Regions from separate parts of the Sphingomonas larreae genome, predicted to be linked through region 1. Evidence: predicted binding sites of a transcription regulator. Region 1 holds the regulator's gene; each other region holds the start of a gene.
The links. Region 1 encodes LexA, which represses DNA repair genes until DNA is damaged. Its sites were predicted from a motif close to GTTCCNCNCTTGTTCT; they were not measured.
Positions count from the first base shown of each region.

Region 2: radA (DNA repair protein RadA) is a predicted target of LexA. The motif match lies at 4,084-4,099, and genes of this name have one in related genera.
Region 3: ACMGDM_RS17930 (ImuA family protein) is a predicted target of LexA. The motif match lies at 3,043-3,058, and genes of this name have one in related genera.

Region 1 is NZ_JBLFFI010000002.1:583,345-589,103, reverse strand. It holds gene moaC (cyclic pyranopterin monophosphate synthase MoaC) at 1-62, shown strand, start outside; gene ACMGDM_RS11025 (molybdopterin molybdotransferase MoeA) at 62-1,240, shown strand; gene lexA (transcriptional repressor LexA) at 1,299-1,964, shown strand; gene ACMGDM_RS11015 (ComEC/Rec2 family competence protein) at 2,115-4,124, opposite strand; gene gltX (glutamate--tRNA ligase) at 4,280-5,704, shown strand; gene gltA (citrate synthase) at 5,718-5,759, shown strand, end outside.
Region 2 is NZ_JBLFFI010000003.1:534,538-540,296, forward strand. It holds gene ACMGDM_RS14075 (cation:proton antiporter domain-containing protein) at 1-1,537, opposite strand, end outside; gene ACMGDM_RS14080 (iron-sulfur cluster assembly scaffold protein) at 1,537-1,977, opposite strand; gene ACMGDM_RS14085 (CvpA family protein) at 1,974-2,534, opposite strand; gene radA (DNA repair protein RadA) at 2,687-4,063, opposite strand; gene ACMGDM_RS14095 (hypothetical protein) at 4,224-4,940, shown strand; gene ACMGDM_RS14100 (phosphoenolpyruvate carboxykinase) at 5,171-5,759, opposite strand, start outside.
Region 3 is NZ_JBLFFI010000006.1:139,696-145,454, forward strand. It holds gene ACMGDM_RS17925 (DUF6504 family protein) at 1-2,352, opposite strand, end outside; gene ACMGDM_RS17930 (ImuA family protein) at 2,267-3,016, opposite strand; gene ACMGDM_RS17935 (3-methyl-2-oxobutanoate dehydrogenase (2-methylpropanoyl-transferring) subunit alpha) at 3,326-4,603, shown strand; gene ACMGDM_RS17940 (alpha-ketoacid dehydrogenase subunit beta) at 4,808-5,759, shown strand, end outside.

The sequences.
Region 1 (5,759 bases):
TGATCGACGGCGTCCGGCTGATCGAGAAGCGCGGCGGCCGCTCGGGCGATTGGCGCGCCTGATGGCCGGGTTGCTGCCGGTCGAGGAAGCGCAGGCGCGCGTGCTTGCTTTGGGCACGCCGGTCGAAAAGGTGGAGGTGCCGATCGGCGAGGCGCTCGGCCGTTGGGCCGCCGAGCCCGTGCGCGCGCGCCGCACCCAGCCCGCGCACGACGTCTCGGCGATGGACGGCTATGCATTGCGCTTCGCCGATCTAGGCGGGTCGCTGCACGTGATCGGCGAGAGCGCGGCGGGAGCGCCGTTCGCGGGGACGCTTGCTGAGGGCGAAGCGGTGCGGATCTTCACCGGCGCGGTGATGCCGGTGGGCAGCGACACGGTGCTGGTCCAGGAAGAGGCGCACCGCGACGGCGAGCGCGTGACGCTCCATGGTGAGGGCCCGGCACATCGCGGCCGCAACGTGCGCCCGCGCGGGCTCGACTTCGCCGAAGGCGACGAGCTGGTCGCGCGCGGCGAACGCTTCACCGCGGCGCGGCTCGCGGTGGCGGCGACCGGCGGCGTCGGTCGCGTGACGGTCGCGCGGGCGGTGCGCGTCGCGCTCGCGGCGACGGGCGACGAACTGGTGGAGCCGGGCACGCCGGGCGACGCCCTTCCCGAGTCCAACCGCCTGCTGCTGCGCGCCCTGCTCGCCGACATGGGGGTCGAGATCGTCGATCTGGGTATCCTGCCCGACCGGCTCGACCGGCTCACCGCCGCCTTCACCGCGGTCGACGCCGACGTGCTCGTCACGACGGGCGGCGCGTCGGTCGGCGACCATGATCTCGTCCGCCCCGCGCTTGCCGCGGCAGGGGTGACGCTCGACTTCTGGCGTATCGCGCTGCGGCCGGGCAAGCCGATGCTGGCGGGGCGCCGCGGTCGGCTCGCGATTGTGGGTCTGCCCGGCAACCCCGTGTCCGCGTTCGTCACCGCGCTCTTGTTCGTGCGCCCGCTCGTCGCCCACCTCGCCGGCGCGGCGCAGCCCTTCCCCGTCGCCACCAGCGCACTGCTCGGCGAGGACCTTCCGGTCAACGGCGAGCGCACGGACTATTTGCGCGCCGAGCTGCGCGACGGCCGCGTCTATGCCTCGACCATCCAGGATAGTTCGATGCTGCGCACGTTGGCACGTTCGACCTGCCTGATTGTGCGTGCGCCACAGGCTCCCGCGGCGCACGCCGGCGACTCGGCGGAAATCCTCACGATCGCTTGACGCACCTGCACATGTTCCATAAAGGTTCCTTATCCGTTCGCGATGGAGGAATGTGGACATGCTGACGCGCAAACAGCACGAGCTGATCTGCTTCATCGAGGATCGGCTCGCCGAGAGCGGCGTGTCGCCCTCGTTCGAGGAGATGAAGGACGCGCTCGAGCTGAAGAGCAAGTCGGGTGTCCACCGGCTGATCAGCGCGCTGGAAGAGCGCGGCTACCTGCGTCGCCTGCCCAATCGCGCCCGCGCGCTGGAGGTGCTCAAGGCGCCCGAGCGTGGAGAGCCGAAGCGCGCGGCAACGCCGTCGCGGCGTGCCCCTGCCGAGCCGGTGGCGCCTGCCAACGATATCGTCGAGATCCCACTGCACGGCCGGATCGCGGCGGGTGTTCCGATCGAGGCATTCGAGGGTGCGACCACCCTCCCCGTTCCCGCTGCGCTGCTCGGCAGCGGCGAGCATTTTGCGCTCGAGGTCGCCGGTGACTCGATGGTGGACGCCGCCATCCTGGACGGCGACTATGCGCTGATCCGCCGCCAGGAGGTGGCCCGCGACGGCGAGATCGTCGTCGCGCTGATCGACGAGAGCGAGGCGACGCTGAAATATTTCCGGCGCGAGGGGGCAATGATCCGGCTCGATCCGGCGAACCGCTCCTACGATCCGCAGCGTTATTCGCCAACCCAGGTGCGGGTGCAGGGAAAATTGGCGGGGATCCTTCGCCGCTACGATTGACGGAGTTCTCGTCGGCGGGCCTCGTGTAACGCCTTCGAACGGCTTCCGCGCGGCGCTCGGCGCGTCTGGAGAAGTTGACCGCGCGATCGCCGGAACAGGGCGCGTCAGGAGGTGGCGTCGACCTGCCCCGCCTGAACGTCATACGTCTTGCTACCGTGGCGGGACGGGTGCGGTGATCCAAGGGTGCGTGTCGCCGGGGGTGCGGACCGTCACCACCCGATCGTTCGCGAAGGTGACAGCCACGCCGCCGGTCCGTGCGAGCGCGTCGCGGTCGAGCGTCAGCCAGCGCGCGCGACACGCCCGCGGCACGCGGCGCTCGCTTACAACCACGTCGGCGCTGGCGCAGAGGGGCGCGAGGCGCGCGGTGGATACGTAATAGCCGCTGCGGGTCGCCAGCACGCGGCGCCAGCGAGGGCCGACCCGGCGCTGCCACCAGCACAGATCGCGATTGCAGCGGGCCTCCCGGGACTCGCTGAGCAATCCCGGCACGCCGTCGAGGCCGCCGTTCTGTGCCAGCACGTCGCGAACATAGCCGCCGCTGCGATCGCGCAGCAGCGCCAGGCCGCCGTCTGCCTGGCGTAGCGCGAGATGGCGCCCGTCGCCGGTGACGAGCAGGTCGGGCGGCGGGGTCGCGAGCGTCCAGGCGGCGCCGAGCAGCCATGGTGCCACGCCGAGATAGCGCCACCGCGTTCGCCATAAGGCGAGCCATATGCCTCCTGTCACCATCATCGCGAACGCGCCCAACGGCATCGCCGGGACCGCGCGAACCGCGCCCGGCAGCGCGGCGACCGTGTGCGCGATCCACAGCAGCGCCGCGATCGCGCGACCGGCCAGCCACCAGGCCGGTGCACCCAGCGCTACGGCATCAAGCAGCAGCGCGAGCGCGACCGCTGGCATGATCGCGAAGGTGGTCAGCGGGATCGCGACGATATTGGCGACCGCGCCATAGGCACCGGCCTGGTGAAAGTAAAAGATCGCGATCGGCATCAGCGCCAGTTCCACCACCGCGCCGGTCAGCAGCAGCGAGGTGCCCTCGCGCGCCAGCTTGCGCGGCCATGGCTCGTCGCGCGCCATCAGCAATGTGCGAATGCGCGGGTGCTCGTGCAGCGCGACGATCGACGCCACCGCCGCGAACGACAGCTGGAAGCTCGGTCCCACCACGGCCTCGGGCCAGGCGGCGAGCACCACCAGCGCACCCATCGCGACCAGCCGCAGCGTCAGCGCCTCGCGCCCCAGCGCGAGGGCGGCGAGAACCATCAGCGCGGCGACGCAGCTCCGGATCGTCGGCACCTGCGAGCCGGTCAGCCAGGTATAGCCGATCGCGGCGATCGCCCCCGCCCCCGCGGCGACGAGCGGCAGCCGGCCGGTGAGCGCGAGCCGACGCGACAAGGCCAGCAGCCGCAGGACCGCGGTCATCACGATCCCGACCGTGGCGGTGATATGGAGGCCGCTGACCGAGAGCAGATGGGCCAGTCCGGCACGACGCATCGCCAGCGAATCGGCGTCGTCGATCGCGCCCATGTCACCGGTGACCAGCGCCGCCGCGATCCCGCCCCCGCTGCCCGGCAGCGCGGTCGTGATATGCGTGGTAAGGCGATCGCGCACCCCCGGTGTGCCAGCGGCGCCAGCATGGAGCGCGACCGGCACGAAGCCGCGCCCGCTCGCGCCGACCTGGTCGAACCACGCCGCGCGCGCCGCGTCATAGGCACCCGGCACCGCCGGGGGAGCGGGCGGCATCAACCGTGCCCGCAGCGTCAGCACCGCGCCCGGGCCCAGTGTCGTCGGCAGCGCGGTCTGCGGCAGGCTGACCCGCACGCGCACTGGCGCACGCCGCGGCGGCCGCGCCCAGCGCAGTTCGCGCAGCGTCACGCGGACCAGCCCGCGCGCGGGGAGCGGCTCGATCTTATCGATCGTGCCGGTCAGCCGCACCACCGCTGGTCGGTCGAGCGTCGGCGCCGCCACCCGCAGCGCCCGCGACCACGCCAGCGCATCCCCCGCCGCGACCGCCAGCGCAAGCGTCGCCACGAACGGCGCCGCACGCCCACCGCGCCACGCCGCCATCGCCAGCGCCGCCAGCCCGAGCGTCACCAGCAGGAGCGCGAGCCACTCGCGCCGCTCGGGCAGAACGAACCACAGCGCCGCGCCGCCTCCGAGCGCCACCGGCAACCATAGAAATAATTGATCGCGCTCCGCTTCCAGCCAGCGTTCCAAAGCGTTGCCGAGGCGGCACGCGATTTGATGCGGAAGAGAGGCTTTGCTAGGGGCGAACGCGGCCGATCGAGCCATCCGAACATCCAGCCTGGGAGCACGCGCGCTTGAGCGCAACCGACATCAACAAGGGCGAGGTCGTCACTCGTTTCGCTCCGTCACCGACGGGGTTCCTTCACCTGGGCGGCGCGCGCACCGCGCTGTTCAATCTCCTTTACGCGCGCCACCATGGCGGCACCTTCCGGCTGCGCATCGAGGATACCGACCGCGCGCGCTCGACCCAGCCAGCGATCGACGCGATCCTGAGCGGGATGCGCTGGCTCGGGCTCGATTGGGACGGCGAGGAAGTCTATCAGTTCGCGCGCGCCGATCGCCACGCCGCGGTGGCGCACCGGATGGTCGAGGCGGGACACGCTTATCGCTGCTATCTCACCAATGCCGAGCTGGAGGCGATGCGCGCCGCCGCGCAGGCGGCCAAACAGCCGCTGCGGATCCGCTCGCCGTGGCGTGACCGCACCGACTGGCCCGCGGACCAGAGCTATGTCGTCCGTCTGCGCGCGCCGACCGAGGGGGCGACGACCATCCACGATCGCGTCCAAGGCGAAGTGACGGTCCAGAACGCCATACTCGACGATCTCGTCCTGCTGCGCTCGGACGGCACGCCGACCTATATGCTCGCGGTGGTAGTCGACGATCACGACATGGGCGTCACCCATGTGATCCGCGGCGACGACCATCTCAACAACGCCTTCCGCCAGCTGCCGATCTATCGCGCGATGGACGCGGTGGAGGGCGGCTGGCCCGATCCGGTCTACGCGCACATCCCGCTGATCCACGGCAGCGACGGCGCCAAGCTCTCCAAGCGCCACGGCGCGGTCGGGATCGAGGCGTATCGCGACGAGCTCGGCATCCTCCCCGAGGCACTCGATAATTATCTGCTGCGCCTCGGCTGGGGGCATGGCGACGACGAGATCATCAGCCGCGACGACGCGATCCGCTGGTTCGACCTCGACGCGGTGGGCAAGTCGCCAAGCCGGTTCGACCTGAAGAAGCTGGAACATCTCAACGGTCATTATATCCGCGTCAGCGACGATACGCGGCTCGCCGCGCTGGTGGCCGACCGGCTCGACTTCGATCACGACGACACGCGTCGCGCCGTGCTGGCCGCCGCGATGCCCGCGCTGAAGCCGCGCGCAGCCAATCTCAACGAGCTGGCCGATGGCACCGCCTTCCTTTTCGCGACGCGCCCGCTAGCGGTCGACAACGTCGCGGCGCCGCTGCTCGACGGCGACGCGGCGGCGCTGCTGGCCCGGCTGCACGCCGCGCTTGACGCGCTGCACCACTGGGATACGGAGACCACCGAAGCCGCGGTGCGGCAGGTGGCCGAGGACGCCGGCGTCAAACTGGGGCAGGTCGCCCAGCCGCTGCGCGTCGCGCTCACCGGCCGCAAGACCTCGCCCGGGATCTTCGACGTACTCGTCCTTCTAGGACGCGACGAGAGCCTCGCTCGGATCGCGGACCACAAAGCCTGACAGGAGACCATCCATGACCGAAGCAGCCCAGTTCGCCCTGTCGGGCAAGGAGCTC
Region 2 (5,759 bases), on a different contig from region 1:
GCTTGAGCCGCACCAATGCGCGCCGGTCGAACGTGCGGACGTAGATCGCCGCGCGCGGGAACGCCTCGTGCACCGCCTCGAGCTGGCCGAGATCGAGCTGGTCGCCGTCCATGCAAAACATGATCAACTCCGCCTCGGCCGCGCCGGCCTGGCGCAGCAGGTCGAGCCGCGTACCGTCGCCGTAATAGACCTTGGAGCCGAACTCCTCGGCGATGTCGATCATCTCGATGTCGGTGTCGATCAGCGTGACGGGGATGTCCTGCATCATCAGCATCTGCCCGACCGTTTGCCCAAACCGGCCGTAGCCGACGATGATCGCGTTGGCGCCGTCCGCCTTGGGGCCGTCGCGCGCGCCATCGGCGACGATCGGCTCCTCGCGGAAGCGTCGCGTAAACATCATCAGGAACGGCGTGGTCGCCATCGACAGGGTGATGATCGCGCCGAACAGGCTCGCCGCCTGAGGCGCGATCAGATAGGCCGTCTGCGCCTGCGCGAGCAGCACGAAGCCGAACTCGCCGCCCTGGCTCAGCAGCAGCCCGAGCGCGAGCGCCTGCCGCCACTTCATGCGGAAGGCGAGCCCCAGCGCAGTGATGATCCCCGCCTTGGTGGCGATCAGCGCCGCCGCCATCGCCACCACGAAGAAGGGCCGCTCGGCGATGGCGTGAAGATCGAGCATCATGCCGACCGCGAGAAAGAACAGGCCGAGCAGGATCGAGCGGAACGGCTCGACGTCGGTCTCGAGTTCGTGGCGATACGGACTGTCTGCCAGCATCACGCCGGCGACGAACGCGCCCAGCGCGGTGGACAGGCCCAGCCACTCCATCAGCGCCGCCGCGGCGATCACCGTGAACAGCGCGGCGAAGACGAACATTTCGCGCTCGCCGAGATTGCCGATGCCACGGAACAACGGACGCAGGACGAAGCGCCCGACCGCGACCAGCCCGGCGATCGCGAGCACGGTATAGACCACCAGCAGCCAGCCGGGCGGCCCGGCGGCTGCCGCGGGATTGCGGCTCATCGCGGCGATGATCGTGATCATCGGGATGATCGACAGATCCTGGAACAGCAGGATCGAGAAGGCGCGCTCGCCGAACGGGGTCCGCAGCCGTCCCGAGGATTGCAGCATCGGCAACACCTGCGCGGTCGACGACAAGGCCAACGGCATGCCGACCGCCAGCGCGGCGGCGAGCGAGAACTTCGCCGCCAGCGCGAGGATCGCCGCGATCGCCACGCCGCAGCCGACCACCTGGATCGCGCCCAGGCCGAGAATGTCCTCCTTGAGTCGCCACAGCCGCGTCGGGCTCAGTTCCAGCCCGACGATGAAGAGCAGCAACGTGATGCCGAGTTCGGCGAAGCCCAGCTTGGTCTCGGCGTCACCCACCAGGCCGAGCAGCTGCGGCCCGACGAGCGCGCCGGCGACGAGGAAGCCCAATGTCGCACCCAGCCCGAGCCGGCGGAACAGCAGCACGAACACGAGCCCGGCACCGAGCAGGATCGTGCCGTCGCGCACCAGCGAGCCGTCCGCGGCGTGCTCCATCACGCGACGACCCGGCGGGCCGCGCGCGCCTGCTCGGCCGCCTCCGCCGCCGCTTCGAACGCGAGCCGGATCGACGGGTGACGCGCGGTGAGCTTAAGCCCCGGAGCGAAGATCTCGATCCCGGGCCAGTCCGGCACTTCGCCGGTGCCGGCCAGCCAGGCGGTGAGCGCGTCGCGCACCAGCGCCAGCTCCTCGGGCGTGCGGCCGACCGCGTGCCGCGCCAGCAGCGTCGACGCGGCCTGGCCCAGCAGACAGGCGCGCACCTGCGTGCCGAGCGCGGCGACCCTGCCGGCGTCGTCGACGTTCACGTCCACGGTCACGCGGCTGCCGCAGATCGGCGAGCGCTTCTCGGCCGTGCCAGCCGCACCATCAAGCCGCTCCGGATAGGGATTGCCGATCGCCAGCGCGCTGATCTCGGGGGTGTACAGGTCCAGGCTCATGACGACGTCTTGGCTCCATCGGGGCGCGCCGGCAACCGCGGCCCGAACACGGGTTCACCCGCGCGCCGGCGCGCGACAAAGTCGGCAATCGAGCCGCTGGTCGCGGTGAGCAGCGGATAGGTCCGCGCCTGCGTCAGCCACGCCGGCCGGTGCGACGGCCCGCCGCCCGTTACGTCGAGCACGAGGATGAGCAAAAGATAGGCGAGGCTCGCCAGGATCAAACCCTTGAGCGCGCCGAAGCCGAAACCGAGCGCCCGGTCGATGGGCCCGAGCACCGAGGTGCGGGTGCGCCGCGCCACCGCGCTGACCACGATCTTGCTGAGAAAATAGGTGCCCGCGGTAAGGATCACAAAGGCGAGCACCGCCGCGCCCGATACGCTGCCGACCGGGGTGGCGAGCGCATGCGCGAGCGGCAGGTGAAAGATCTTGAGCGCGAACACCATCGCCACCCAGGCGAACAAGGCCAGCACCTCGCCAATGAAACCGCGCCTCAGTCCACCCAGCGCGGTGAGCGCCACCGCGGCGAGTACGGCGATGTCGAGCCCCTGCCAATTCATGTCCGCCTCCATATGGCGTGACGGCGGGATGAGCTAGCGCGAGTTGCGGTGAGGGCGCGCGCGAAGGGGGCAGGGCGGCTACTCGGGATGGTGACTGAAGAGCGGCTGGAGCGACGCCGATCCTTCCCGCGAGCGGGGTGGATCTACCCTCCTTACCCTCTCCCCAGCAGATGATCGACGAACTGCCCCAGCGTGCGGAAGCTCGAGCGCCGCATTACGTCGCGCTCCGCACCCGCGGCGCTGTCGGGCAGCAGCGCGCGCTCGAAGCCGAGCTTGGCCGCTTCCTTGAGCCGCAGCGGCGCGTGCGCGACGGGGCGCAGCTCGCCCGACAGCGCGATCTCGCCGAACGCCACCGCATCGGCGGGCACCGGGCGCTCGCTCAGCGCGGACACCAAGGCCGCCGCCACGGCGAGGTCGGCCGCCGGGTCCTGCACGCGATAGCCGCCCGCGACGTTGAGATAGACCTCACAAGTGGAGAAGCTGAGGCCGCAGCGCGCCTCCAGCACCGCCAGAATCATCGCCAGTCGCCCCGAGTCCCACCCGACCACCGCGCGCCGCGGCGTGGCGCCGCTGGCGAGCCGCACCACCAGTGCCTGGATCTCGACCAGCACCGGCCGCGTCCCCTCCAGCGCGGGGAAGACGGTGGCACCGGTTACACCTTCGTCGCGCTGGGTGAGGAACAGCGCAGACGGATTCGACACCTCCGCCAACCCTTCCCCTGCCATGGCGAAAACGCCGATCTCGTCGGTGCCGCCGAAGCGGTTCTTGAGGCTGCGCAGGATGCGATACTGGTGGCTGCGCTCGCCCTCGAAGCTCAGCACCGTGTCAACCATATGCTCGAGCACGCGCGGCCCCGCGATCGTGCCGTCCTTGGTGACATGGCCGACCAGCACCACCGCGGTGCCGCGCTCCTTGGCGAAGCGGATCAGTTCCTGCGCGCTGGCGCGGACCTGGCTTACCGTGCCGGGCGCGCCCTCGATCAGGTCGGAGTGCATCGTCTGGATCGAGTCGATCACCAGCAGCGCGGGCGGGCGATCCTGCGACAAAGTGGTGAGGATGTCGCGCGTTGAGGTCGCTGCGGCGAGCTTGACCGGCGCGTCGCCCAGCCCGAGCCGGCGCGCGCGCAGCCGCACCTGATCCGCCGCCTCCTCGCCCGAGACATAGGCCACCTCATGCCCGCGTCGCGCCAGGGTGGCCGCGGCCTGGAGCAGCAGCGTCGACTTGCCGATGCCGGGATCGCCGCCGATCAGCGTCGCCGATCCCGCCACCAGCCCGCCGCCGAGCGCGCGGTCGAGCTCGGCGATGCCGAACGGCGTGCGCGGCGGCAGCGCCACCTCGGCATCAAGCCCGACCAGCGTGATGGTGCGCCCGCCGCCTTGAAGATTATGCTTGGCCTGGAACGGCGTAGCGGCGACCGGCGCCTCCTCCACCAACGTGTTCCACTCCGAACAGTCCGCGCACTGGCCCTGCCAGCGATGGGTCACCGAGCCGCATGACTGGCACACGTAGCGCTTGTGGATCTTGGCCATCGCCCGTCCATAGCGCCCCGGGAACAGGAAGGGAACGACTGTTCGATGAACAAGCGGTTCACCTCAGGTGCAGGCCGGGTCGGCCATCCCTCGGAACCCTCGTTGTGACGCGATCGTTTCAGCGACGATATCTTTTCGCAAACGACCACAGGAGTTTCTCGTGAAGCACTTCGCCGTTCTCGCCCTCGCTTCCGCCGCCGCCCTCCCGGGGTCCGCGCTGGCGCAAGCGTCGGCGCCGGCCCAGGCGCCTGCCACGGGTGGAGCCGCCGTCACCACCGGCGCGACCGTCTATGACACGTCGGGTGGCGTCGTCGGCACCGTCGAAAGCACCGACGGTACTAATGCGGTCGTCAACACCGGTACGGTCAAGGCCGCGATCCCGCTGACCTCGCTCGGCAAGGGCGCGCAGGGACCGGTGCTGGCGATGACCAAGGCCCAGCTCGAGGCCGCCGCGGGTCAGCAGCAGGCGCAGGCATCGGCCGACTTCAAGTCCAAGCTGGTGCCCGGCGCTACGGTCTACGGTACCGGCGGCAGCCAGCTCGGCACGATCAAGTCGGTTGATGCTAGTGGCGTGACGCTGACCACGGCCGATGGTCCGGTGGTGCTGCCGACGACCGGCTTCGGCCCCGGGCCGCAGGGCGTGATGCTCGGCATGACCGCGGCGCAGCTCAAGGCGGCCATGACGGCGGCGGGCGGCGGCAGCGCGGGTGCGTCGTCGTCAACCTCGTCGGCGACGAGCACCACCGAGACGGCCGCCGGCACCATCGCCGCGACCGGCACCGAGAGCACATCGACGCCGGGCACCACGGCCGACGCGTCGACCACCGCGCCGGGTGCGACCACGACGACGACAAAGAGCAAGCGCAAGCCGCGCTAATCAGGGGCTAGGTTGAGTCAGGAGCGCCGCCCGCGTCGAGGGACGTCGGCGGCGCTTCTTTTCTGAGGCGCCGGGCTCGTGCCAGCCGGGCGTCGTACCCAGCGAAGGCGGCGGCTCGGCTAAATGGCGATCGAGCTAGATCGCCGTTCTTTGCCGCGCGGCTCGACCGTTCGCAGAGCTACAGGCACGGCTTGACGCCGTCTCCGCCTCTTGGCGTCAACCTTGCTCCATCACGCCGACGCGACCGCCCGCGGCGCGGCATCACGTACGCCCTGATCGACGTGATCCGCGAACTGCGCGAAATTGTCGTTGAACAGGTTGACCAGCCGCGCCGCCGCGGTGTCATAAGCGAGCTTGTCCGCCCAGGTCACGCGCGGGTCGAGGATCGCGGGATCCACCCCGGGCACCGCGACCGGCACCTTGAACCCGAAGTTGGGATCGGTGCGGAACTCGGCGTCGTTCAGGCTGCCATCCAGTGCCGCGTCGAGCAGCGCGCGGGTCGCCTTGATCGGCATGCGGTGACCGATCCCGTACGAACCGCCGGTCCAGCCGGTGTTGACCAGCCAGCAGTCCACCCCGCCGCGCGCGATCCGCTCCTTGAGCAGGTTGCCATAGACCGACGGGTGGCGCGGCATGAACGGCGCGCCGAAGCAGGTCGAGAAGGTCGCGTCCGGCTCGGTCACCCCCATCTCGGTGCCCGCCACGCGCGCGGTATAGCCCGAGAGGAAGTGATACATCGCCTGGTCGGGGGTCAGCTTGGCGATCGGTGGCAGGATGCCGTACGCGTCCGCGGTGAGCATCACGATGCTGCGCGGCGTG
Region 3 (5,759 bases), on a different contig from region 1:
CGCGGCACCCGTCACCGAGCGCTCGGGCACGTCGCTCTCCACCGCGCGCGCGCGCCACAGCCGCGCCGCGCCGATGCGGTTGACGATCGCGTCCACGAGGGGTGCGAGGTCGGGGCGTTCCCCCTCGGCGAGGTCGCCATCGAGATATTCGGGCGAGAGCGGGTCGGCGCGCTGGACGTGGAGCGTCAGCGCCTCGATCCCGAAGCCGGGGTCGATCCGCTCGACGCGGCGCAGCAGCAGCCGGCGCAGGTGATCGCGCGCGCGCGTCGGCCGCGCGAAGCCGACCCGCAGCGTCTGCACCGCGGCGTCGACCCGCGTCGCGGCGAGCAGCAGCTGGCGCGCGCCGCGCCCCGCGCGCGCCAGCTCGGCGGCGAGCCGATCGACCAATTGCCCGATCCAGTGCGCGATCGGCTCGGCGGTGAGCAGCGGCTCAGCGAAGCGCTGCTCCACCGTAATCGCCACCGGCGGCACCACCGGGGCGAGCGGCTCGGGCGCGCGCCCGCTTGCCTGGTCGAGCCGCTGCGCCAGCGCGGTGCCGAAGCGGCGTGCCAGCGGCGCGCGCGGCAGCGCGGCGAGCTGGCCGACGGTGTCGACGCCGAGCCGGCGCAGCAGCTCGAGCGCGCGCTCGTCGACGCGGAGCGACGCCACCGGCAGCGGCGCGAGCGCGTCGAGCGTCGCGCCCGGCGGCAGGATGGTCACGCCGCCCCGCTCGGGTTCGGCATGGTGCGCGCAGGCCCAGGCGGCGCCGGCGGTATCGGCGATCGCGACGCGCGCGGTGATGCCGAGCCGCGCGAGCAGCCGCACCAGCCGCCGCGCCAGCCGCGACTCGCCGCCGTGGAGATGCGCCACGCCGGTGAGGTCGAGCAGCAGCGACTGCGAATCCTCGATCGCCACCACCGGGGTCCAGCGCCGCGCCAGTGCGACCGCGAGGCGGTGGAGCGCGCGGTCGTCGCCCTCCGGGTCGGCGTCGCGCACGACGATCTCGGGGGTGGCGGCGCGCACCTGGGTCAGCGCCATGCCGGGCTCGACCCCGATCGCGCGAGCCGCGGGCGAGGCGGCGGCGATCTCGACGCGGCTGCCCACCTTCTGCACGGTGACGAGCGGCGGTGCGCGGTCGGCTGCGACGTCGGCCGGGGCGCTCGCGGCGGCGTCGCGACAGACGCGCGCGACCGTGCCGGCGGTGGTGCGGCCGGTGTCGAAGAAGGCGGCGATCTCCTTGACCGCGGCGCCGGGGTCGTTCGAGCCGGGGCGGCGCTCCTTGGCGGCGGTCTTGTCCGGGTGCGGCCCGTCGCCGGGATAGCGGATCGCGGGCATCGCGTTCAACGCGCCGCTCAGCGCGGGGGAGACGTGGGGCGCGCGCGGGGCGGGGCGGGAATCCGGTACGACGGGGGTGTCTGAGATGGAAGCCGGAGGGCCGTCGGCTGCGGTGGAGACGTGCGCCACGAGGCGGACGGTGGGGCTCGCACCCTCCCGCCCTTTTCCGTCATCCCGGACCTGTTCCGGGATCCAGCCTTCCGCGCACGCCTCGGCCGCTGATGGCGCGGAACCGTGGATCCTGGAAAACGTCCGGGATGACGAAGGGGAGGAAAGCGAGGGTCGCGCCTCGTCACCGCGGCCCTGCGCCGAGAGCCGTCGTCCCGCGCGAGTCGCCGCCGGTTCGCTCGCGGCACCCCGGATTTCGGAACACATCCGGGATGACGAAGCGGAAGAGGGTAAGGGGCGCGCGTCGTCACCCCGACCTTGCGCCGGGGTCCATCGTGCCGCGGGCACCGGGGTGGGTTGGCTCGCGGCACCCTGCGCTCGGTCGGACGGCGGCAAGGCGGGTAACGGTCGCGCCCCGGCCTCCCCCATGCCGCGCTCACGCTGGCGCGACGTCGGCCGCACGCCCTCGCCGCCGGTGCGCACCGGCGGCATCACCGGCTCGGGCCAGCCGCTGGATTTGCCGCCGTCGTCACCGGGCAGCCGCTTGAACGGATGTTCCGCCGCCTCGCTGCGCCGCCCCATCTCGCGCATCGGCGGACGCTGGTGCGGCGCGATCGCGGCGACGCGCCGCGCGACGTCGGCGCGCGTCTCGCCCGCCCAGCACGCGCCTGCGCCGCCGGTGGCCTCGTCGACACCGCGCAGCGGGCCGGGCAGATAGCCGCCGTCGTCGCGCGCCCAGCGCGCGCCCGGGCGCCAGCCCGAGTTGCGCGGCGCGTCGCACTGCTTGCCGCCCTGCTCGGCGTCGCCCGCAGCCTTCAGCGCGGCGAGGTTGAGCGCGACTCGCTCAGGCGGCGGCGCGAGCGCCGGCTCTGCCCGCCGCAGCCGGTCGATCGACCAGTCGGGCAGGTAGAGCGATGCGACCCGTCTCATCGCATGCCTCCACGATTGTCTGAAAAGGTTCGCCGTTGCGCTGCCGCACCAGCGCGAGGTCCCAGCGCGCGCGCCCTACGCCGGCGACCGGCAGCGGCGCCGAGGGGGCAGAGCCGACGCGCCACCGCGTCACCGCCGCGGAGGGCACCGCGAGCGGGTCCGCGCCCTCGCGCGCGTGGCGCTTGAGCAGCAAGGCGATGGTGCGCCCGCCCTCGGCGGCGAGCTGGAGCCGGCGCGTCGAGGCCATCGCCGCACGGCGCGTCTCGCCAATGACCGCGCCGAGCGCACGGTGGCGCAGGCCCTCCTCCATTAGCGCGAGCACCTCGGCATCGTCGCTCGCTTCGGCGTAGAGCACGCGATCGGGCGCGAGCCCCGACTGGTAGAGGCCGGGCGCGAACAGGTCGCGTCGCCGCACCACCCACAGCACCGGCCCCCAGGCGCGCGCGGCGACGCCGGCGAGGAACAGCGTGGCCGAGGCGTCATCGCCCATCGCGGGCGTGGCGGCGGCGACCTCGTGCAGCGCGTCGAGCCGCAGACCGCCGTTGGCGAGCCGTTCGTCGACCGCGGGCACGCCGAACGGCAGCACCGGGCGACGGTGATGGCCATCACCCTCGATCGCGCTGAGCGTATCGCGCAGGGACTGGAGGACGCTCGACTCGGACACAGGTGACGACTCGCTGGTGGAGCGTCGTTCTTACTTTGTTCTGTAGACGTGAGTCGAGTCGCTATGTGGTGAGGAGAGGCGGCCATGTCGCGCTACCTGCCCTGGGCGCGCTGTCCGAGCGTCTCTGCCACACGCTTGCCTCCTCCTGGCGTCGGGCCGTAGCGTCGCGTTCCACCGACACGAAGGTGGCCGTCACGCCGCAGCTTCTACCTCCTCACCCGCAGCAGGGGGCTTCCGCTTCGCTTGAAATATAATTACAAGCCGCCGCGAAGCCTCCCGGACCCAATCGGGCGGCCAGGAGAGTGGACCTTGGGCGACGCCCGCAACCTGAAGCCGCTGACGCTGCACGTCCCCGAGCCGCGCTTCCGCCCCGGTGACGCGGCCGATTTCGGCGACCTCGAGGTGCCCCCCGCCGGCGCCGCGCCGCGCCCCGACATCGCCGCGCACCCGCGCGACTTCACCGACCTCGCCTATACGATGGTGCGCGTGCTCGACGAGCAGCACCAGGCGGTCGGCCCGTGGAACCCGCGGCTCAGCCCCGACACGCTGCGCCGCCTGCTACGCCACATGGCGACGGTGCGCGCCTTCGACGAGCGCATGTTCCGTGCGCAGCGCCAGGGCAAGACCAGCTTCTACATGAAGTCGCTCGGCGAGGAGGCGGTGGCGGTGGCCGCGGCGCACGCGCTCGACGCCGAGGACATGTGCTTTCCGTCCTATCGCCAGCAGGGGCTGCTGATCGCGCGGGGCTGCCCGCTGGTCGACATGATGAACCAGATCTACTCGAACACCGGCGACAAGCTGCAGGGCAAGCAGCTGCCGATCATGTACTCGGAGAAGCGCTTCGGCTTTTTCTCGATCTCGGGCAATCTCACCACGCAATATCCGCAGGCGGTGGGCTGGGCGATGGCCTCCGCTTCCAAGGGCGACACGCGCATCGCCGCGACCTGGTGCGGCGAGGGCTCCACCGCGGAGGGCGACTTCCACTCCGCTCTGACGTTCGCCACCGTCTATCGCGCGCCGGTGATCTTCAACGTCGTCAACAACCAATGGGCGATCTCGAGCTTCTCGGGCTTCGCCGGGGCGGAGGCGACCACCTTCGCGGCGCGCGCGATCGGCTATGGCATCGCCGGGCTGCGGGTGGACGGCAACGACCCGCTCGCGGTCTATGCCGCGACGCTGTGGGCGGCGGAGCGCGCGCGCACCAACGTCGGGCCGACGCTGATCGAGCATTTCACCTATCGCGCCGAGGGCCACTCCACGTCGGACGACCCGTCGCAGTACCGCTCCACCGGCGAGCCGACCGCCTGGCCGCTGGGCGACCCGGTGCGCCGGCTCAAGGACCATCTGGTGACGATCGGCGAATGGGACGAGGCGCGGCAGGAGGCGATGGATCGCGAGGTCGCCGAGGAGGTCCGCGCCGCGCAGAAGGCGGCGGAGGCCAATGGCATCCTCGGCCACGGCCTGGCGCAGCCGCTCGACTCGCTGTTCGACGGCGTGTTCGAGGAGATGCCCTGGCACCTGCGCGAGCAGCGCCAGATGATGATCGACGAGGAAGCGGCCAGCGGGCGGCCGTGGGCGCGGAAGTGACGAGGGCACTCCCAATCCTCCCCAGAATGGGGAGGGGGATCGCCACGCGTCAGCGTGGTGGTGGAGGGGGCTCTCCGCGGACGACAGCGCTGGTGGAGAGCCCCCTCCACCACGCCGCTTCGCGTCGCGGTCCCCCTCCCCGCGAGCGGGGAGGATTTGGATACTGACATGACCGATGTGATCGACACCCCCACCACCACTCGCATGAACATGATCCAGGCGATCAATGCGGCGATGGACGAGATGATGGCGCGCGACCCCGACGTGATCGTGATGGGGGAGGACGTCGGCTATTTCGGCGGCGTCTTCCGCGCCACCGCGGGGCTGCAGAAGAAGTACGGCAAGACCCGCGTGTTCGACACGCCGATCACCGAGATAGGCATCGTCGGCGTCGCGATCGGCATGGGCGCCTATGGCCTGCGTCCGGTGCCCGAGATCCAGTTCGCCGATTACATCTACCCCGCGCTGGACCAGCTCGTCTCCGAGGCGGCGCGGCTGCGCTACCGCTCGGCCGGCGACTTTACCGCGCCCATCACCGTGCGCTCGCCCTATGGTGGCGGCATCTTCGGCGGGCAGACCCACTCGCAGTCGCCCGAGGGCATCTTCACGCACGTCTCGGGGATCAAGACGGTGATCCCCTCCACCCCCTACGACGCCAAGGGGCTGCTGATCGCCGCGATCGAGGACAATGACCCGGTGCTCTTCCTCGAGCCCAAGCGGATCTACAACGGCCCGTTCAACGGCCATTGGGACCGTCCGGCGGAGAATTGGTCGAAGCATCCCGGCGGCGAGGTGCCGACCGGATACTACACCGTCCCGCTCGGCCAGGCGAAGGTGGTGCGCGCGGGCGAGGCGGTGACGATGCTCGCTTATGGCACGATGGTGCACGTCTGCGCGCAGGTGGTCGCCGACACGGGGGTGGACGCCGAGATCATCGACCTGCGCACGCTCGTCCCGCTCGACATCGAGGCGATCGAGCGCTCGGTGAAGAAGACCGGGCGCTGCATGGTGGTGCACGAGGCGACGCGCACCGGCGGCTTCGGCGCCGAGCTGGCCGCATTGGTGCAGGAACGCTGCTTCTATCACCTCGAGGCGCCGGTCGAGCGCGTCACCGGCTTCGACACGCCCTACCCGCACAGCCTGGAATGGGCCTATT